DNA from 2 places in the Flavonifractor porci genome. Region 1 is predicted to be linked to the other one. Evidence: predicted binding sites of a transcription regulator. Region 1 holds the regulator's gene; the other holds the start of a gene.
What was found. Region 1 encodes LexA, which represses DNA repair genes until DNA is damaged. Its sites were predicted from a motif close to CNAACANNTGTTNG; they were not measured.
Positions count from the first base shown of each region.

Region 2: a site for LexA is predicted at 5,731-5,744, ahead of WHJ28_RS10805 (putative DNA modification/repair radical SAM protein). Genes of this name have one in related genera too.

Region 1 is NZ_JBBHLB010000006.1:162,089-170,360, forward strand. It holds gene WHJ28_RS07520 (exodeoxyribonuclease III) at 1-161, opposite strand, end outside; gene WHJ28_RS07525 (permease of phosphate ABC transporter) at 158-397, opposite strand; gene WHJ28_RS07530 (methylated-DNA--[protein]-cysteine S-methyltransferase) at 394-849, opposite strand; gene lexA (transcriptional repressor LexA) at 851-1,450, opposite strand; gene WHJ28_RS07540 (LytTR family DNA-binding domain-containing protein) at 1,652-2,092, shown strand; gene WHJ28_RS07545 (DUF3021 domain-containing protein) at 2,103-2,570, shown strand; gene WHJ28_RS07550 (MerR family transcriptional regulator) at 2,530-3,405, opposite strand; gene WHJ28_RS07555 (MATE family efflux transporter) at 3,500-4,840, shown strand; gene WHJ28_RS07560 (MBL fold metallo-hydrolase RNA specificity domain-containing protein) at 4,886-6,481, opposite strand; gene WHJ28_RS07565 (Ig-like domain-containing protein) at 6,614-8,272, opposite strand, start outside.
Region 2 is NZ_JBBHLB010000011.1:35,618-43,889, reverse strand. It holds gene WHJ28_RS10825 (LysR family transcriptional regulator) at 1-814, shown strand, start outside; gene spoIIID (sporulation transcriptional regulator SpoIIID) at 948-1,196, shown strand; gene rny (ribonuclease Y) at 1,713-3,260, opposite strand; gene WHJ28_RS10810 (TIGR03915 family putative DNA repair protein) at 3,528-4,310, opposite strand; gene WHJ28_RS10805 (putative DNA modification/repair radical SAM protein) at 4,418-5,668, opposite strand; gene WHJ28_RS10800 (purine-nucleoside phosphorylase) at 5,861-6,688, shown strand; gene WHJ28_RS10795 (amidohydrolase family protein) at 6,838-8,139, shown strand; gene WHJ28_RS10790 (putative polysaccharide biosynthesis protein) at 8,152-8,272, shown strand, end outside.

The sequences.
Region 1 (8,272 bases):
CAGTAGATGTGGTAGCCAGGCAGGTCCAGCTCGATCTGGTGGGGCTGGAGCTTGGTTTCCTGAAGGCAAAAAGCGTCGGCGTCCATCTCCTGGAAGATGTCCAGAAAGCCCTTGCCCAGGCAGGCCCGCAGGCCGTTGACGTTCCAGGTAATCAGCTTCATGCATCCCTCTCCTCTCTCCCCCAGGCAGTCAGATGGGGGAGGAATTTCAGCATAATGGGCAGATAGGTGGCCACAAAGACGACCACCGCCCCCAGAGCCGCCCATTTCCGCGCCCGTTTGGGAGCGGCCAGCCCCAGCATGACACCGGCGGCGCACAGGCACAGCTTCACCAGGGCCAGGTCCTTCCAGTTCATCTTTGCGATATAGGCGTCGGCGGCAGAAAACAGTCTCTTCATAAGATTCCCTCCAGTCGCAGCAGCCATTCCTTCAATTTCAGTCCGCCCCCGTAGCCGGTGAGGGTCCCGCCGGCCCCCACCACCCGGTGGCAGGGCAGCAGAATGGGCAGGGGATTGCGGTGGTTGGCCTGGCCCACCGCCCGGCTGCCCTTGGGGCAGCCCACCCGGCGGGCCAGTTCTCCGTAGGTGATGGTCTGCCCGTAGGGGATATCCGCCAGGGCGGACCATACCTTGTGCTGAAAGGGGGTGCCTTGGGGGGCCAGGGGCAGGTCGAAGTCCCGCCGTTCCCCTGCCAGATAGGCCCGCAGTTCCTCCCGCCCCCGGGCAAGCAGGGGCGTCTCCTCCCCCGCCGGAGGCATGGGGGCATTGGGCAGGTACAGGGCGGCAAGCGCGCCCCCGTCCTCCTCCAGGGCCATGGACCCCACGGGAGTATCAAAGACCACCCGGTCCATCTCAGTACCGCCGTACCACGGCGGTGACCTTGCCCAGGATGGCGCAGCCCTCGCCGTCGATGGGCTCGTAGTCCGGGTTCTCCGGCATGAGCCACACATGGCCGTCCTTCCGGCGGAGGGTCTTCACCGTAGCCTCGTCCTCAAAGAGGGCCACCACGATCTCCCCACTGTGGGCATCGGCCTGCTGATGGACGATCACCAGGTCCCCGGGCAGGATACCGGCGTATTTCATGGACTCTCCCCGCACCTTCAGGGCAAAATACTCCCCGGGCCGCCCGCCGGTGTCAAAGGTCAGATAGTCCTCAATGCACTCCTGGGCCAGAATGGGGGACCCGGCGGCCACGCTGCCCACCACCGGCACCTTGTCCTCCGGGACCGCCGGGGTCTCCGGCTGGGCCACGGTGATGGAGCGGGTCTTGCCCTCCGCCTTGGTGATGAGGCCCGCCGACTCCAGCCCCTTCAGGTGAAAGTGGACGGTGGAGGGGGATTTCAGCCCCACATAGGCCCCGATCTCCCGGACGGAGGGGGGATAGCCGTGCTCGGCAGAGAAGGAAATGATATAGTCGTAGATCTGCTGCTGCTTGGGCGAGAGCGTTTTCATGGCAGACCCTCCTTATCCAGTCTTATGTGACTTTAGTATACCATAATCCTCTCATGATTGCAAACATTTGTTCTAAATATACCGTGGTTTTTTCTCTCTATCATACCACCTGTGAGGCCAAAACGACCGGCTGTGGAAAATGGGTTGCACCTCGCCCACCCGCTCCCTATAATGGCATCATCACGGAAAGGGGTGATCACCATGCAAGTGGAAGTAAGCATTGACGAGGCCTATGTCCAGCCAAAGGCTGTTATTTTCACCGCCGCCCTTACCGATGACGTGCGGCAGGCGGTGGAGCAGCTCTCCCGGGCCGGACAGCGGCTGATCACGGGCTGTCGGGGCGAGACGGTACGGCTGCTGGAACCGGCGGAACTGATCCGGGTATACGCCAGCGCCGGAAAGGTGCTGGCTGCCACCGATCAGGGAGCGTATGCCCTTCGCCTGCGGCTGTACGAGGCGGAGGCGCAGCTGGACCCCCATCTCTTTGTGCGTATTTCCAACTCTGAGCTTATCAATCTGAAAAAGGTCCACAGCTTTGATTTGAGCCTGACCGGCACCATCCGGGTAAAGCTGACCGATGGCACCACCACCTATGTCTCCAGGCGGTATGTCCCAAAGCTGAAAAAACGATTTGGTCTGTGAGGTGAACCGTATGAAAAAGAATTTGCTTCTGCGGGGATTGCTGGGCATTCCTCTGGGGATCGCCATCGGGCATATCATCACTGTTTTTTCCTCCCTGTCCTGGGGAAACGGGGCCTTTTATCCCTGTATGCCCACCTTTGCGGCCCAGGTGGGAAGTGAGGCCCAGGCTGTCCTGATCCAGACCGCCCTGTGCGGCCTGATCGGCGCAGGCTTTGCCGCCGGTTCCGTGCTGTGGGAGCTGGAGCGGTGGAGCCTGGCCCGGCAGACTGCTGTTTACTTCCTGCTGGGGGCCGCCCTGTTGATCCCCACCGCCTACTTCTGTCACTGGATGGAGCGCAGCCTAACGGGCGTACTGGGCTATCTGGCTATTTTTACTCTGCTCTTTTTCCTGATCTGGGGTATCCAGTATATGCTGGCCCTGCGCAGCGTCAAAAAACTCAATTCCAGTCTGGGGGACAGAGATCAGAGCACACCCTGATCTCCGCCGTCAGTCTCCTCCGGGAGAAACACCGACAGCCGCAGCAGATACTGGTCGTAGCCCTTGCCCGCAGTTCGTCCAGCAGCACATCCTCCCAGAACAGCTCCCCCAGTGCCAGGCCGTGGACATCGGCCCACTCCAGCAGCCGCCGGTAGCCCTCCCGAACGGTGTCAAAACTGCCGGCATGGAAGTAGGTCAGATAACGTCCCGCCGGAGCGGTGAGCAGCCGCACTCCTCCGATGGGCCTGTCCACCTGGGTGTAGCAGTAGGTATAGCCCTCCCAGTCCTCCCGCCGGGCGGCCCCCACCGGCAGGATGGCCCCCAGGGCGTAGGGGCTGGCCACCTGATGGGCCTCACAGTATTCCAGATGGCGGGCCAGGATGTGGACGTATTTGCCCACGTCGGTGATACCGGGGGCGGCGGTGGCCACATACCACCGCTGGGGCCACTCCTCCACCACTACCTGGCCGGGCTGAACAGCCAGAGCCTGCCGGGTCAGCTCCGCTTTCCGGCGGATCAGGGTCCGCAGCCGACGCAGCCGGGACAGCTTCTCCGTCAGGGCGGCCGCCTCCTCTTCCAGCAGCTCCAGCAGCGCCTCCGGGCTGCGCCGGTCCAGGTAGGCCTTGATGTCGGACAGGGGCATTCCCAGCTCCTTGAGGACGGAAATGACTTGGAACACCTCGATCTGCACTGGGGCGTAGTAACGGTAGCCGTTCTCCCCCCGGATGGCGGGAGAGAAGATGCCGATCTCATCGTAGTGGAACAGGGTGTGCTTGGTGACGCCGCACAGGGCCGCAAACTCCCCGGTGGTAAAGCGCATCTCCGTTTGATCCATGGCGCAAACCTCCCTCTTGACTATCGGGTTACCCGATAGCTTATCATGATTTGTGCTGCTTGTAAACGCTTGCTGGAAATGGAGGGAACAGGCCATGAAAAACCGGTTGGATCAGGACTTTACTCTGGGCGGACTGCTCCGCTTTGCCCTGCCCACCACCATCATGATGCTGGTGACCTCCCTGTACACCATTGTGGACGGGGTGCTCACCTCCCGGCTGGTGGGCGAGAACGCCCTGGCTGCCATCAACATCGCCTACCCCGCCATCAGCATCGTGCTGGCGGTGGGTATCATGCTGGGCACCGGCGGCAGTGCCGTGGTGTCCCACCGGATGGGGACGGGGGACCTGGAGGGAGCCCGGCACACCTTTGGCTTTCTGGCGGTGACGGCAGTGTGCGCCGGGGTATTCTTTGCCCTGCTGGCAGCCTTCGGCGCAGAGCCTCTGGCCCGTCTGCTGGGGGCCAGCGACCTGCTGCTGGCGGATACCGCCTGCTACCTGCGTATCCTGCTGCTCTTCACTCCCATGGCCATGCTCCAGCTGCTTTTTGAGAGTTTCTTTGTGGCGGCGGGCAAGCCCGGTCTGGGGCTGGGGCTCACCATCGCCGCCGGCGTCACCAACGGCGTGCTGGACTGGCTGTACATGGGGCCGCTGCAAATGGGCATTGCCGGAGCCGCCGTGGCCACCGTCACCGGCTACTGCATCCCGGCGGTGTGCGGCGTGGTCTTCTTCCTCACCCGGAAGGAGGGGCTGCGCTTTGCCCGGCCCCGGCCCAACTGGCCTCTGCTGGGCAAGGCCTGCTTCAACGGCTCCTCCGAGATGGTGACCAACCTGTCCACCGCCGTCACCACCTTTTTCTTCAACGCCATTATGATGGAGTTTCTGGGAGAGCCGGGGGTGTCCGCCATCACCATCGTGCTCTACGCTCAGTTCCTGCTGGTGGCTCTGTTCCTGGGCTTCTCCATGGGTGTGGCCCCGGTGTTCAGCTTCAACCAGGGGGCGGAGCGGTATGACCGGCTGCGCGCCACCTTCCGCCACTGCACCCGGTTCATCCTGTGCGCCGCCGTGGGCATTCTGGCCGCCGCTCTGGTGCTGGCCCCGGTCATCGTGGGGGTGTTCTCCCCCGCCGGTACCCAGGTCAATGCTCTGGCCCTGGAGGGCTTCCACCTCTTTGCCCCCACCTTCCTCTTTGCCGGGATCAACATTTTTGCCTCCGCCCTCTTCACCGCCCTGTCCGACGGGCGGACCTCCGCCCTTATCTCCTTCGCCCGCACCTTCGGCTTCCTCATGGCCGGGCTGCTCCTGCTGCCCCGGATCATTGGGGTCACTGGGGTATGGATCGCGGTGCCGGTGGCGGAGGCTGTCTCCTGCCTGCTGTCCATTGGCTTTTTGTGGTACTACCGGGCCAAATTCGGCTACGGGGCCATCCCCGCATAACAACAAAGGCCGCCCATATCGGGCGGCCTTTTTGTATGGCAGATATCAGCGGTCCCACTTCTCGATGATGGCCCGCAGCTGGTCGGCAAACTTGCCCAGGTCCTTGTTGGTGCCGCCCTTGTTGTGGGCGATGACCTCCATCAGCTTGCGGCCCACTTCCTCCAGCCGCTGGTAGGCGGGAGAGGCGCCGGGGGTGGCTGCGGGCTTCTGCTCCGGCGGCAGGCCGGGAGAGAGCATCTTGTTGGTGAGCAGGTCGTAGACCTCCTCATAGTTGGGGGCGTGGGCGGCCAGTCCCCGCTGGCGCAGGGTGTTGGCGTAGATCTCGGTGACCTCCGCGTCGCCGTGGACCACAAATACCTGCCGGGGCTTGGGGTTATAGCTCTCGATCCACCGCAGCAGGCCGTCCCGGTCGGCGTGGGAGCTGAGGCCGTGGAAGTTGACGATCCTGGCCCGGACGGCGATCTCCTCGCCGAACAGCTTCACCGACGTGACCCCGTTGATGAGCCGCCGGCCCAGGCTGCCCTCGGCCTGGAAGCCCACAAAGACTACGGTACACTCGGGCCGCCACAGGTTATGTTTCAGATGGTGGCGGATCCGGCCGGCATCGCACATACCGGAGGCAGAGATGATGACCCTGGGAGTCTTGTCCTCATTGAGGGCCCGGGACTCCTCGCTGGACTCGGTGATGGTGAGGCCGGGGAACTGGAACAGGGCCCCTCCCTTCAGGGCGGCAATGGCCTCCTCGTCCAGATAGCCGTGGAGGTCGCCGGAGAAGATGCGGGTGGCCTCGCCCGCCAGGGGGGAGTCCACCACCACCTGGAAGTTGGGCACGCTCTTCACTAGTCCCTGCTCCTTCATCTCCCGCATGAAGTACAAAAGCTCCTGGGTGCGGCCCACGGCAAAGGAGGGGATGATGACGTTGCCGCCCTTGCCCAGGGTCTCGTCGATGATGGCGGCCAGGTCCCCGGTGTAGTCCGGGTCCTTGTCCATGTCGTGAAGCCGGTCACCGTAGGTGGATTCGGTGAGGACGTAGTCGGCCTCCCTGATGTACTCCGGGTCCCGGATGATGGGCTGGTCCCGGTTGCCGATGTCGCCGGAAAATACCACCTTCCGGGTCTCCTCCCCCTCGGTGAGCCACATTTCCACGCTGGCCGAGCCCAGCAGGTGGCCCGCGTCCACAAAGCGCACCTTCACCCCGTCCTCGATCTGGAGGCGGGTGCCGTACTCACAGGTGACGATGTGCTTGATGGCGGCCTCGGCGTCGGCCACGGTGTAGAGGGGCTCCACCGGCTCGGCGCCGGCACGCCTGCCCTTCTGGTTCTGCCACTGGGCGTCGCTCTCCTGAATGTGGGCGGAATCCCGCAGCATAATGCTCAGCAGCTGCCCCGTGAGACGGGTGCAGTAGATGTTGCCGGTAAATCCCTGCTTCACCAGCAGGGGGATACGGCCGGAGTGGTCAATATGGGCGTGGGTGACCACCACCGCGTCGATGTACCCGGCGTTAAAGTCCAGCTCCTGGTTGTCCCGCTCGTCCCTGCCCTGCTGCAGGCCGCAGTCCACCAAAATTTTCTTCCCGCCGCACTCCACACAGTGGCAGCTGCCGGTCACGGCGCGGGCTGCGCCGAAAAAGGTCAGTTTCATGGGGCACCTCCTTGTCTGATTTGTACAATCTTATTGTAATACGCCCGGTGTAAAACCGCAAGTATGGAAACGCCGGCGGTGGAAAAAGCGGCCGCCCGAAGGCGGCCGCTTTTCACAGGAAAAGACAGTCGGTCATTTCTGCATATCGATCACGTTGATGGCGATGGCAACGGGAGTAGTGCCCTTGTAAATGGTGCCCACGCTTACCATATACTCCAGGGAGGGGAGTATGCCTCTCTGATAGACGTCATAGGTGTAGCCGTAGTTTATACCGCCCTGGCTGTTGGAGTACACAAAGCCTTTCCCCTTGAGCAGCTTGACGTAGAGGTCCAGCACATCCCGCCGGTTGCTGGGTCCGCCGGGGATATCCTTCAGGTCATAGACATACATGGTGGAGTTGTCGTCCGGCTCCTCACTCATGGGGGTGACACCGAAGATACCGCCAAAGTCGGGAATGTTGGAGTAGCCGCTGTAAGTAGCGTCCAGATCCATGTTGCCGGTATTGCCGCCGGAGCTGCCGCCGGAGGAGGAACCGTTATCGCCGCCGTCACCATCGCCGTCACCGCCGCCTTCCCAGCCGCCGCTGGAGCCGCCGCCCAGGGTAATGGTGTAGGTGCCCCGGTCGCCCAGGTCGTCAATAACGCGGAAGTCGCCTCCCACAGTGGTAACGGTGGAGGGAGTGGGGCCGCTGTACTCTCTCACGGTGACCTTCACATAGCCGGTGGAGTGGGCCAGGACGGGGTGGGACATGGTGGTGCGGTCATAGCTTCTGCCGTCGATGACCACGGTGTCGTTCTGGATCATCACGGTGAAGTTGGTTTTGTTGCGGACCAGCAGGTAGACCTCGATCTGGCTGCCGTCGTCAGAGTGGCGGTACTTCTGGGTCTTGCCGTAGTAGAATTCCACATTTTCGTCGCTGTACAGCTTCTCCTTGCCGCTGACGGCAGGGATGGTGTCGTCGGTCTTGCCGGTGTACAGGTTGGTGGCGTCAAAGCGGGCATGGGTGGTCTTGGAGCCGCTGCCCACGCCGCCCAGAATGACCCGGAACTGTCCGCCCACAGTCTGGACGCTGTTCAGGTTCACCAGGGAGGAATCATAGTTCTTGATGGTAACCCTGACGGTACCGGTGGAGTTGGCGGATACGTCGGCGCTCATGACCAGGTCGTTAAAGGTGTAGCCGTTGAGGCTCACCGCATCGGCCTGAACGGTGATGGTGCTCCCCGTCTTGTTGGTCACGTCCAGATAGAGCTCGGCCTCGCCGGCGTCATATCTGCTCTTCTGGACCTTGGAGAACTTGATGCTGACGTTGGAGTCCTCATAGAGGGGCTGGGTAGACAGGGCCCGCTTGGACACGGTGACGGTGCAGGTGGCCTTGACGCCACTGGGGGCGGCGGCGGTGATGACGGCAGTGCCGGGGGCCACGGCGGTCACAGTACCGTCACCGGCCACGGTGGCCACGCTCTTGTTGGAGCTGGTCCAGGTCAGCTTCTCGGTGGAGTTGGCGGGGGTGACAGAGGCGGTGAGCTTGCCGCTCTCGCCCTGCTGAATGGCCAGGGTGGTCTTATCCAGGGTGATGGCGGTAATGGTCACCGGCTTCTCCTCCAGGGTCACCTGGCGGCGCTGGTCGGGCAGCGCCATGCGGGAGATAATGGTGGCTACCGAGGCACGGTCAATGGGGGTCTCAGGCAGGAAGGTGCCGTACTTGTCGCTGCCGGTGAGGATGCCCGCCCGGTAGAGGGTGTAGATATCCCCGTAGTTGGCAGAACCGGCGGCCAGATCGGGGATGTCCCC
Region 2 (8,272 bases), on a different contig from region 1:
CGTGGTAAGCCTGGCTGTTTCTGAGTTGGAAGAATATTATGGCGTAAAGCTGTTTGACCGTATTGCGAGGCGTATTCACATCACGCCTCAGGGAGAGCGGCTTCGAGAGTACGCAAGCCGTATTATTGCGTTGAGCGACGAGTCTGTACAAAGCTTGCGCGACAGCAGTGCCGGCGGTATTCTGCGGGTAGGAGGAAGCATTGCCGTAGGTGCAATTTTGCTGCCTAAACTGGTGGCCGCTTTCGGCAAAATCTCTCCAAAAAACAAAGTGGTTGTACAAATCAACACATCGGAAAACATTGTGCAGGCCATTGTGAAAAATCAACTGGATATTGGGATCGTGGAGCAAAACGCAGATCACAGCCAGATCTTCACAAAGACGATTTATGAAGACGATATGGTGTTTGTCTGTACACCACAGCACCCCTTCGCCAAACGAAAAAATGTTTCCATCGATGAGCTTATGGCACAGCCGTTGCTGTTGAGAGACCAGAGCAGTGCTTCCCGGTATTTATTGGACTCTCATTTTAATGCACTTTCCGACAATGCGCCTATCATCCCCCAGTGGGAAAGCATCAGCAACACAGCGCTGTCTTCGGCTGTCAAGCAAAACCTCGGAATCACATATGTGCCCAGACATCTGGTGTATGAATCACTGCGGGATGGTACGCTTTGCGAATTTCCGGTAGACGGCATCCATGACAAACGAACCTTTACTCTGATTTATCATAAAGATAAGTTTTTATCCCCAGCCCATACTTCTTTTATCGAACACTGTATCAACTATGTACGGGAAATGTCTGATTCCATTTAACTGAACCTTTCATAAAGAGGTGCCGGTGCTGCCGATAGGGCATATACCACCGGTTTCACCGCATCCACACAGGCATGATATATCCCACGCCTGCATACACTCCACCAGTGAAAGAAACGGGGAGTGTTGCTGCTTGAAAGGGAACATCGAGGAACGCGCCTGCCGGCTGGCGCTTTACATCATAGAGAACCGTGCCACGGTGCGGGCCGCCGCCCGGCAGTTCGGCATCAGCAAATCCACCGTACATAAGGATCTCAGCGAACGCCTGCCCTCCTTCAACCGGCCCCTGTACCTTCAGGTAAAGGGGGTGCTGGAGGAGAACAAGGCCGAGCGCCACATCCGGGGGGGCATCGCCACCCGGCGGAAGTACAAAGGCATTTAAGCAAAAACCGGCGGGCCGCTGACGCAGCCCGCCGGTTCAGACAGTCAAAAAAGTGGCTGCGGCCACTTTTTTGACTGTCTGCTAAACTTTTGAGGCCTTCCATAAGTCCTCAAAAGTTGTTTGATTGCACGCGAAAGGGAACCCTGACGGTTCCCTCAGCGTGTCGAGAAAGCTCGACACGCTTCTCAAAAATGCAAGCATTTTTTCGAGGGGATGCAGCCCGCTGCGTCGCACACGCAAAGCGCGCACGCTTGCGGGCTGAGAAGTGTTTTTTCCAAGGCTCATGTCCTTGGAAAAAACAGCTTCTGACTCTGTTTTGCCGCCTGCGGGCGGCAAAACTCTGCCGAGGGCTTTTCCGCGGTGCAAGAACTTATTTCTCTCTTGTATCAGTTCTGCCTTTTTTGACAGTCTGTCCCTTTCACACTATCCTTCCCTCCGAAACCTTTGGCCAGGGGGCTTTTTCGACAGTCTAAACCGGCGGGCTGCTGACGCAGCCCGCCGGTTTACTCTCTTTGATTACTTGGCGTAATCCACCACTTTGGTCTCCCGGATCATATTCACCTTGATCTGGCCGGGGTATTCCAGCTCTTCCTCGATCTTCTTGGCAATGTCCCGGGCCAGCAGCACCATCTGGTCCTCGCTGACCTTGTCGGGCGCCACCATGATGCGGACCTCCCGGCCCGCCTGGATGGCGTAGGACTTCTCCACACCGGGGAAGGAGGAGGTGACCTCCTCCAGCTTCTCCAGACGCTTGATGTAGTTCTCCAGGTTCTCCCGCCGGGCGCCGGGCCGGGCAGCGGAGATGGCGTCGGCCGCCTGAACCAGGCAGGCCACCACCGTCTGGGGCTCCACATCGTTGTGGTGGGCCTGGATGGCGTGGATCACGTTCTCGCTCTCCCGGTACTTCCGGGCCAATTCCACGCCGATCTGGACGTGGGAGCCCTCCACCTCGTGGTCGATGGCCTTGCCCAGGTCATGGAGCAGACCGGCACGCTTGGCCTCGGTGACGTCGGCGCCGATCTCGGCGGCCAGCAGGCCCGCCAGATGGCACACCTCGATGGAGTGGTTGAGCACGTTCTGGCCGTAGCTGGTGCGGTAGCGCATCCGGCCCAGCAGCTTGATGAGCTCGGGGTGCAGACCGTGGACGTTGGTCTCGAAGACCGCGCGCTCGCCCTCGGCCTTGATGGTGGCGTCCACCTCCCGCTTGGCCTTCTCCACCATCTCCTCGATACGGGTGGGGTGGATGCGGCCGTCCTGGATCAGCTTCTCCAGCGCCAGCCGGGCAATCTCCCGGCGGACAGGATCGAAGCAGGAGACGGTGATCACCTCGGGGGTGTCGTCGATGTTCAGGTCCACGCCGGTCAGGGTCTCCAGCGTGCGGATGTTGCGGCCCTCGCGGCCGATGATGCGGCCCTTCATCTCATCGTTGGGCAGGGGTACCACAGAGACGGTGGCTTCCGCCACATGGTCCGCGGCGCAGCGCTGGATGGCCAGGGACAGGATCTCCTTGGCACGCTGGTCGGCCTCCTCCTTGAACTGGGCCTCGATCTCCCGCACCTTCATGGCCGACTCGTGAGTCACTTCCTCGGCCAGCTGGCTGATCAGGTAATCCTTGGCCTCCTCCGCGGTGAAGCCGGAAATGCGCTCCAGCACTTCCATCTGGGTCTTTTTGACGGTGGCCACCTCTTCCCGGGCCTCTTCCAGCTCGGCCAGCTTGCGCTGCAGGGTGTCCTCCTTCTTCTCGATGTTCTCGGTCTTGCGGTCCAGGTTCTCTTCTTTCTGCTGCAAGCGCCGTTCCTGCTTCTGCAGGTCGGCCCGGCGCTCTTTTACTTCCCGTTCGTACTCGTTGCGGGCCTGGAGGATCTCCTCCTTGGCCTCCACCAGGGCCTCGCGCTTCTTGCTCTCGGCGCTCTTGATGGACTCGTTGATGATGCGCTTGGCCTCCTCCTCCGCGCTGGATATCTCCTTCTCCGCCACGCGGCGGCGGTACTGGATGCCGAGCACAAAAAACACCACAGCCGCGACCACGAACGCGATGACGGCTGCTAATATAATAGGCAACATGAGCCGGGTTCACACCTCCATCTGTTTGGATTTTTCGTTCAATCGTTTTGTTCAATTCCCATGTGGGCGGCGGGCACGGATTTGTCCGACCCGCACAAAAATTTGAAGAGCGTACCCCTTGCCCTTCAAAAAATGCACCGAAACTATTTTAAGGCTGTCCGCCTCTTCTGTCAAGAAAATTCGTCTCCGGAAGAATCCCTTCCTGCCTGATTTCCCGGGAAAAAACAGGACGCGCCGCAATTTTGCAGCGCGTCGGACAGCCTGTGTTCAAATCTGTACGATAGAGCCAGGGGCAGGGGGCTCCTCCCGCTGAAATTCCGTCATGGTACCCCAGTACCGTTTGGGCATATGGGTCATGCGGCATTTGGGGTTATAGCGGCCCTCAATGGCGATGGTATCATAAAACCGCCGCCACAGGGCCCGCCAATCCAGTTCGCCCGCCCTGGGTGGGGCCAGATCAAACCGGTCCAGAGGCACGATGGCCCACTTCCCCCTCTGGCAGAACAGGGCCTCCCGGTGGGTGCGGTCGTAGAGCACCAGCTTCTCCCCGGGGTAGCGGGCGGCAAAGTGGGGCCGCAGCAGGGGGAGTACCCGGTTTTTGGGCTCGATCTCTCCCACCAGGGCCCCGTCCTGGTCGGAAAAGCGGGTGAAACCCTTAAGCAGGTGGGCCTCGTGGGTCAGGTGCTGGACCGCCTTGCCCAGGACGGCCACCCGGGGGTCGGTGAGATCCCGCACCACCGACGGGCCCCGCTCATAGCCCAGCCGGAGGAAGTCCCACAGATGGAGCTCCCGCTCCTCCAGGCAGGTGAGAAAGCCGTAAGTCACCAGGCGGCGGCCCTGCTGGCTCATGCTCCGGTCCAGAGAGCGGTACACCCGCCGGGCCTTCTGGTCGTCGGTGTCCACCGTCCGCTCGGGCCACAGGGTCACCCGGCCGTCCCCGTAGGTGAGGAAACAGGCGGGCTCCTCCTTATTGGCGTAGGCCTCAAACACACAGGTAAGGAACCCGGCAAAACTGCCGTCATAGGAATAGGAAAACCTGGGCCAATCCATAGGGACCTCCTTTCACACCGGGATAGGACAGGCAGGCAACGGGGCGTCCAGAGGCCGCCCCCTACGATTTGGCGTAGGGGCCGGCGTCCCCGACGGCCCGCCGCCCTTTAAAACAGGGACAGCTGCTCCGGCTCATTCCCCGCCAGGGCCGGCTTTTCCAGGGCCACCAGGTGGCGGAGCACCCCGTCGGGGTTCACCCTTAACCCCTCCAGCATCTTTCCCGAGCAGGTAATGAAATACTGGGCCCGTTTCAGCACCACCCCCAGGGTTTTCAGGCCTGAGAAGGTGAGGGGTCCCACCCGCCGGGCGGTCAGGATCCGCCGGGCGGACACCACCCCGATGCCGGGCACCCGCAGCAGGGTCTCGTAGTCGGCCTTGTTCACCTCCACCGGGAACTGCTCCATGTGCCCCAGGGCCCAGGCGCACTTGGGGTCCACCCGGGTGTCAAAGTTGGGGTGGGCCTCGTCCAGCAGCTCCTCCGCCCGGAAGTGATAGAACCGCAGCAGCCAGTCGGCCTGGTACAGCCGGTGCTCCCGCAGCAGGGGGGGCTTGAAGTCCCGCCGGGCAGGGAGGAGGGCGCTGTCGGACACCGGCATATAGGCGGAGAAAAACACCCGCTTCAGCTTATATTGGTCATATAAGGCCTGGGTCAGGGTCAAAATGTGCTTGTCGCTCTCGGGAGTGGCGCCAATGATCATCTGGGTGGACTGGCCCGCCGGGGCAAACCGGGGGGCGTGCCTGTACTTCACCAGCTCCCCTTTGGATTGGGTGATGCCGTCCCGGATCTGGGCCATGGGGGCCAGAATGGCCTTTTTCTCCTTGTCGGGACACAATTTATGCAAGCTGTCCTCACTGGGCAGCTCAATGTTGACGGACAAGCGGTCAGCCAGCTGGCCCAGCCGCTGGGTGAGGGCCGGGTCGGCCCCGGGGATGGCTTTGGCGTGGATATAGCCGTGAAAGCCGTACTCCCCCCGCAAAAGGGAGAGGGCGGCTATCATCTCCTCGGTGGTGCGGTCGGGGCTGACCCACACCGCCGAGGAGAGGAAGAGGCCCTCGATATAGTTGCGCCGGTAGAAGCCGATGGTCAGCTCCGCCAGCTCCCTTGGGGTAAAGGCCGTCCGGGGCAGGTCGTTGGACCGGCGATTGACGCAGTAGGCGCAGTCGTAGATGCAGCGGTTGGTGTATAACACCTTTAGCAGGGAAATGCACCGGCCGTCGGCGGAGAAGGAGTGACAGCACCCGGCGGCCATGGTGCTCCCCATGCCTTTGCTGCCCCGCCGGTCCAACCCGCTGGAGGTGCAGGCGGCGTCATACTTGGCCGCGTCCGCCAGAATGGTCAGCTTGTCCATCAGATCCACTGTGCTCCCCCCTTTGGCTCCATTATATATCGAACAAACGTACCAGTCAAGAGGGGAGTTCTGGAACTTTTGTTCCCCATTCCGCCCTGCAATCCTCATTGCTTTTTCCTATTACAAGGTGTATAATTGCATAGATTAACCTTTAATAGAAACGAAACCATTCATGTTATCCGCTGTTAAGGAGGATTTTTTATGAACTATACCTTTGCACAGTATCAGGAGAGCGCCGACTACATCCGCGGCAAGATTGGTACCTTTGCCCCCAAGGTGGCCATGATCCTGGGCTCCGGCCTGGGCTACATGGGTGACATTGTGGAAAACCCCATTGCCGTGCCCTACGGGGAGATCCCCCACTTCAAGGCCTCCACCGCCCCCGGCCATAAGGGCCGCCTGGTGTTCGGCACTCTGGAGGGCCAGAACGTGGCCGTCATGCAGGGCCGGATGCACCACTACGAGGGCTACTCCTACGAGGAGGTGGCCTACGCCGTCCGGGTGCTGCGGCTGCTGGGCTGCGATACCCTCATCGTCACCAACGCCGCCGGCTGCGTCAACATGAACTGGAAGGCCGGCGACCTGATGCTCATCACCGACCAGATCAAGATCTTCATGGAGTCCCCCCTGCGGGGCGAGAACCTGCCCCAGTTCGGCGTCCGCTTCCCCGACGCCTCCCACCTGTACACCCCCGCCCTCCAGGAGCTGGCCCGCAAGACCGCCAAGGATCTGCGCATTCCCCTGAAGGAGGGTGTGTATATGTACTTCCCCGGCCCCCAGTATGAGACCCCCGCCGAGGTGCGCTTTGCCCGCATGGCAGGGGCCGACGCGGTGGGTATGTCCACCGCCCCCGAGGTCATCGTGGCCGGCCACTGCGGGATGCAGGTGCTGGGCTTTACTCTGCTCTCCAACATGGCCGCCGGCATCCTGAACCAGCCCCTCTCCGAGGAGGAGGTGCTGGAGGCTGCCGAGGCCTGCAGGGACAAGTTCTCCCGGCTGGTGCTCTCCTGCCTGAAGCAGATTGGGTAATCAGGCGCGGGGAAATACAGACCGGCTCGGGCAGCAGACGATATTCTTCCCCTCATCCGCCCCAGTGTACACACTGGGGCACCTTCCCCCAGGGGAAGGCTGTCTCCCCCGCCCATATCCTTTTATCACGACCAAAGGAGACAAGAACCATGTCTATTCTCATTCACAACTGCACCGCCGTGCTGATGGACGAGGCGGGCACCGTTATGCCGGGCGCCTATGTGGTGGTGGAGGGCACCAAGATCCGCTCGGTGGGCACCGAGCGGCCCTGGGGCCCCTTCGATCAGGAGATCGACGGCCACGGCAACGTGCTCATGCCCGGCTTTGTCAACGCCCACACCCATGTGCCCATGACCGCCATGCGGGGCTACGGCGACGGCAACAACCTGCAGGACTGGCTGCACAACTACATCTTCCCGGTGGAAGCCCGCTGGGACGACCGGGCCGTCCGGGCCTGCACCACTCTGGGTCTGGCGGAGATGATCGCCTCCGGCGTCACTTCCATTGCCGATATGTATATGCACACCGACATCATCGCCCAGGAGGTGGCCTCCGCCGGCATCAGCGCCAACCTGTGCTGCGGCGGCGTGCTCTTCGGGGACACCTTTGACCCCGCCACCCACAACGACTGCGTGGTCCAGCGGGAACTGACCGAGAAGTGGCACAACTACAACGACGGTCAGATCCGCATCGACGCCTCCATCCACGGGGAGTACACCTCCCGGAAGGAGTTGTGGCAGTGGATGGCCGACTACGCCCGGGAGCACGATCTGGGGATGCACGTCCATATCTCCGAGACCCGCGCCGAGCATGAGGCCTGCCTGTCCCGCCACGGCAAGACCCCCATCCAGACCCTCAACGACTACGGCGTGTGGGACGGCCGTGCCATTGCCGCCCACTGCGTGTGGACCACCCCGGAGGACTGGGCCATCATGGCCGAGAAGGGGATCTCCGCCATCCACAACCCCATCTCCAACCTGAAGCTGGGCAGCGGCATCGCCCCGGTGCCCGCCATGAAGAAGGCGGGGGTCAACGTGTGTCTGGGCACCGACGGCGTGTCCTCCAACAACTGCACCGACTTCTTCAGCGACCTGAAGTTTGCCGCCATCCTCCACAACGGAGCGGGCTGCGATCCCCTGGCCCTGCTGCCTCTGGACGCCCTGAAGATGGCCACCCGGGACGGCGGCATCGCCCTGGGCCGCCAGACCGGCGTGATTCAGGGGGGCTATGAGGCCGACCTGATCCTGGTGGACTTCTCCCACCTGAACCTGACCCCCTGCCACAGCGTGATCTCCAACCTGGCCTACGCTGCCCACGGCTCCGATGTGGTGATGAATATGGCCCGGGGCAAGGTCATATACAAGGATGGAGACTTTTTGACCATCGACCTGGAGCGGGTGCGACGGGAAGTGGCGGACTACGCCCTGCCCCTGCTGTTCCAGAACCATTAAGGGGGACTACCGTTGTCAAACCAGCAGAAGAAAAATAGCTTTTACGGCGCGGCGGCCATTCTGGCCATGACCACCATCATCGTCAAGGTCATCGGCGCCATCTACAAGATCCCACTGACCGCCCTGCTGTCCG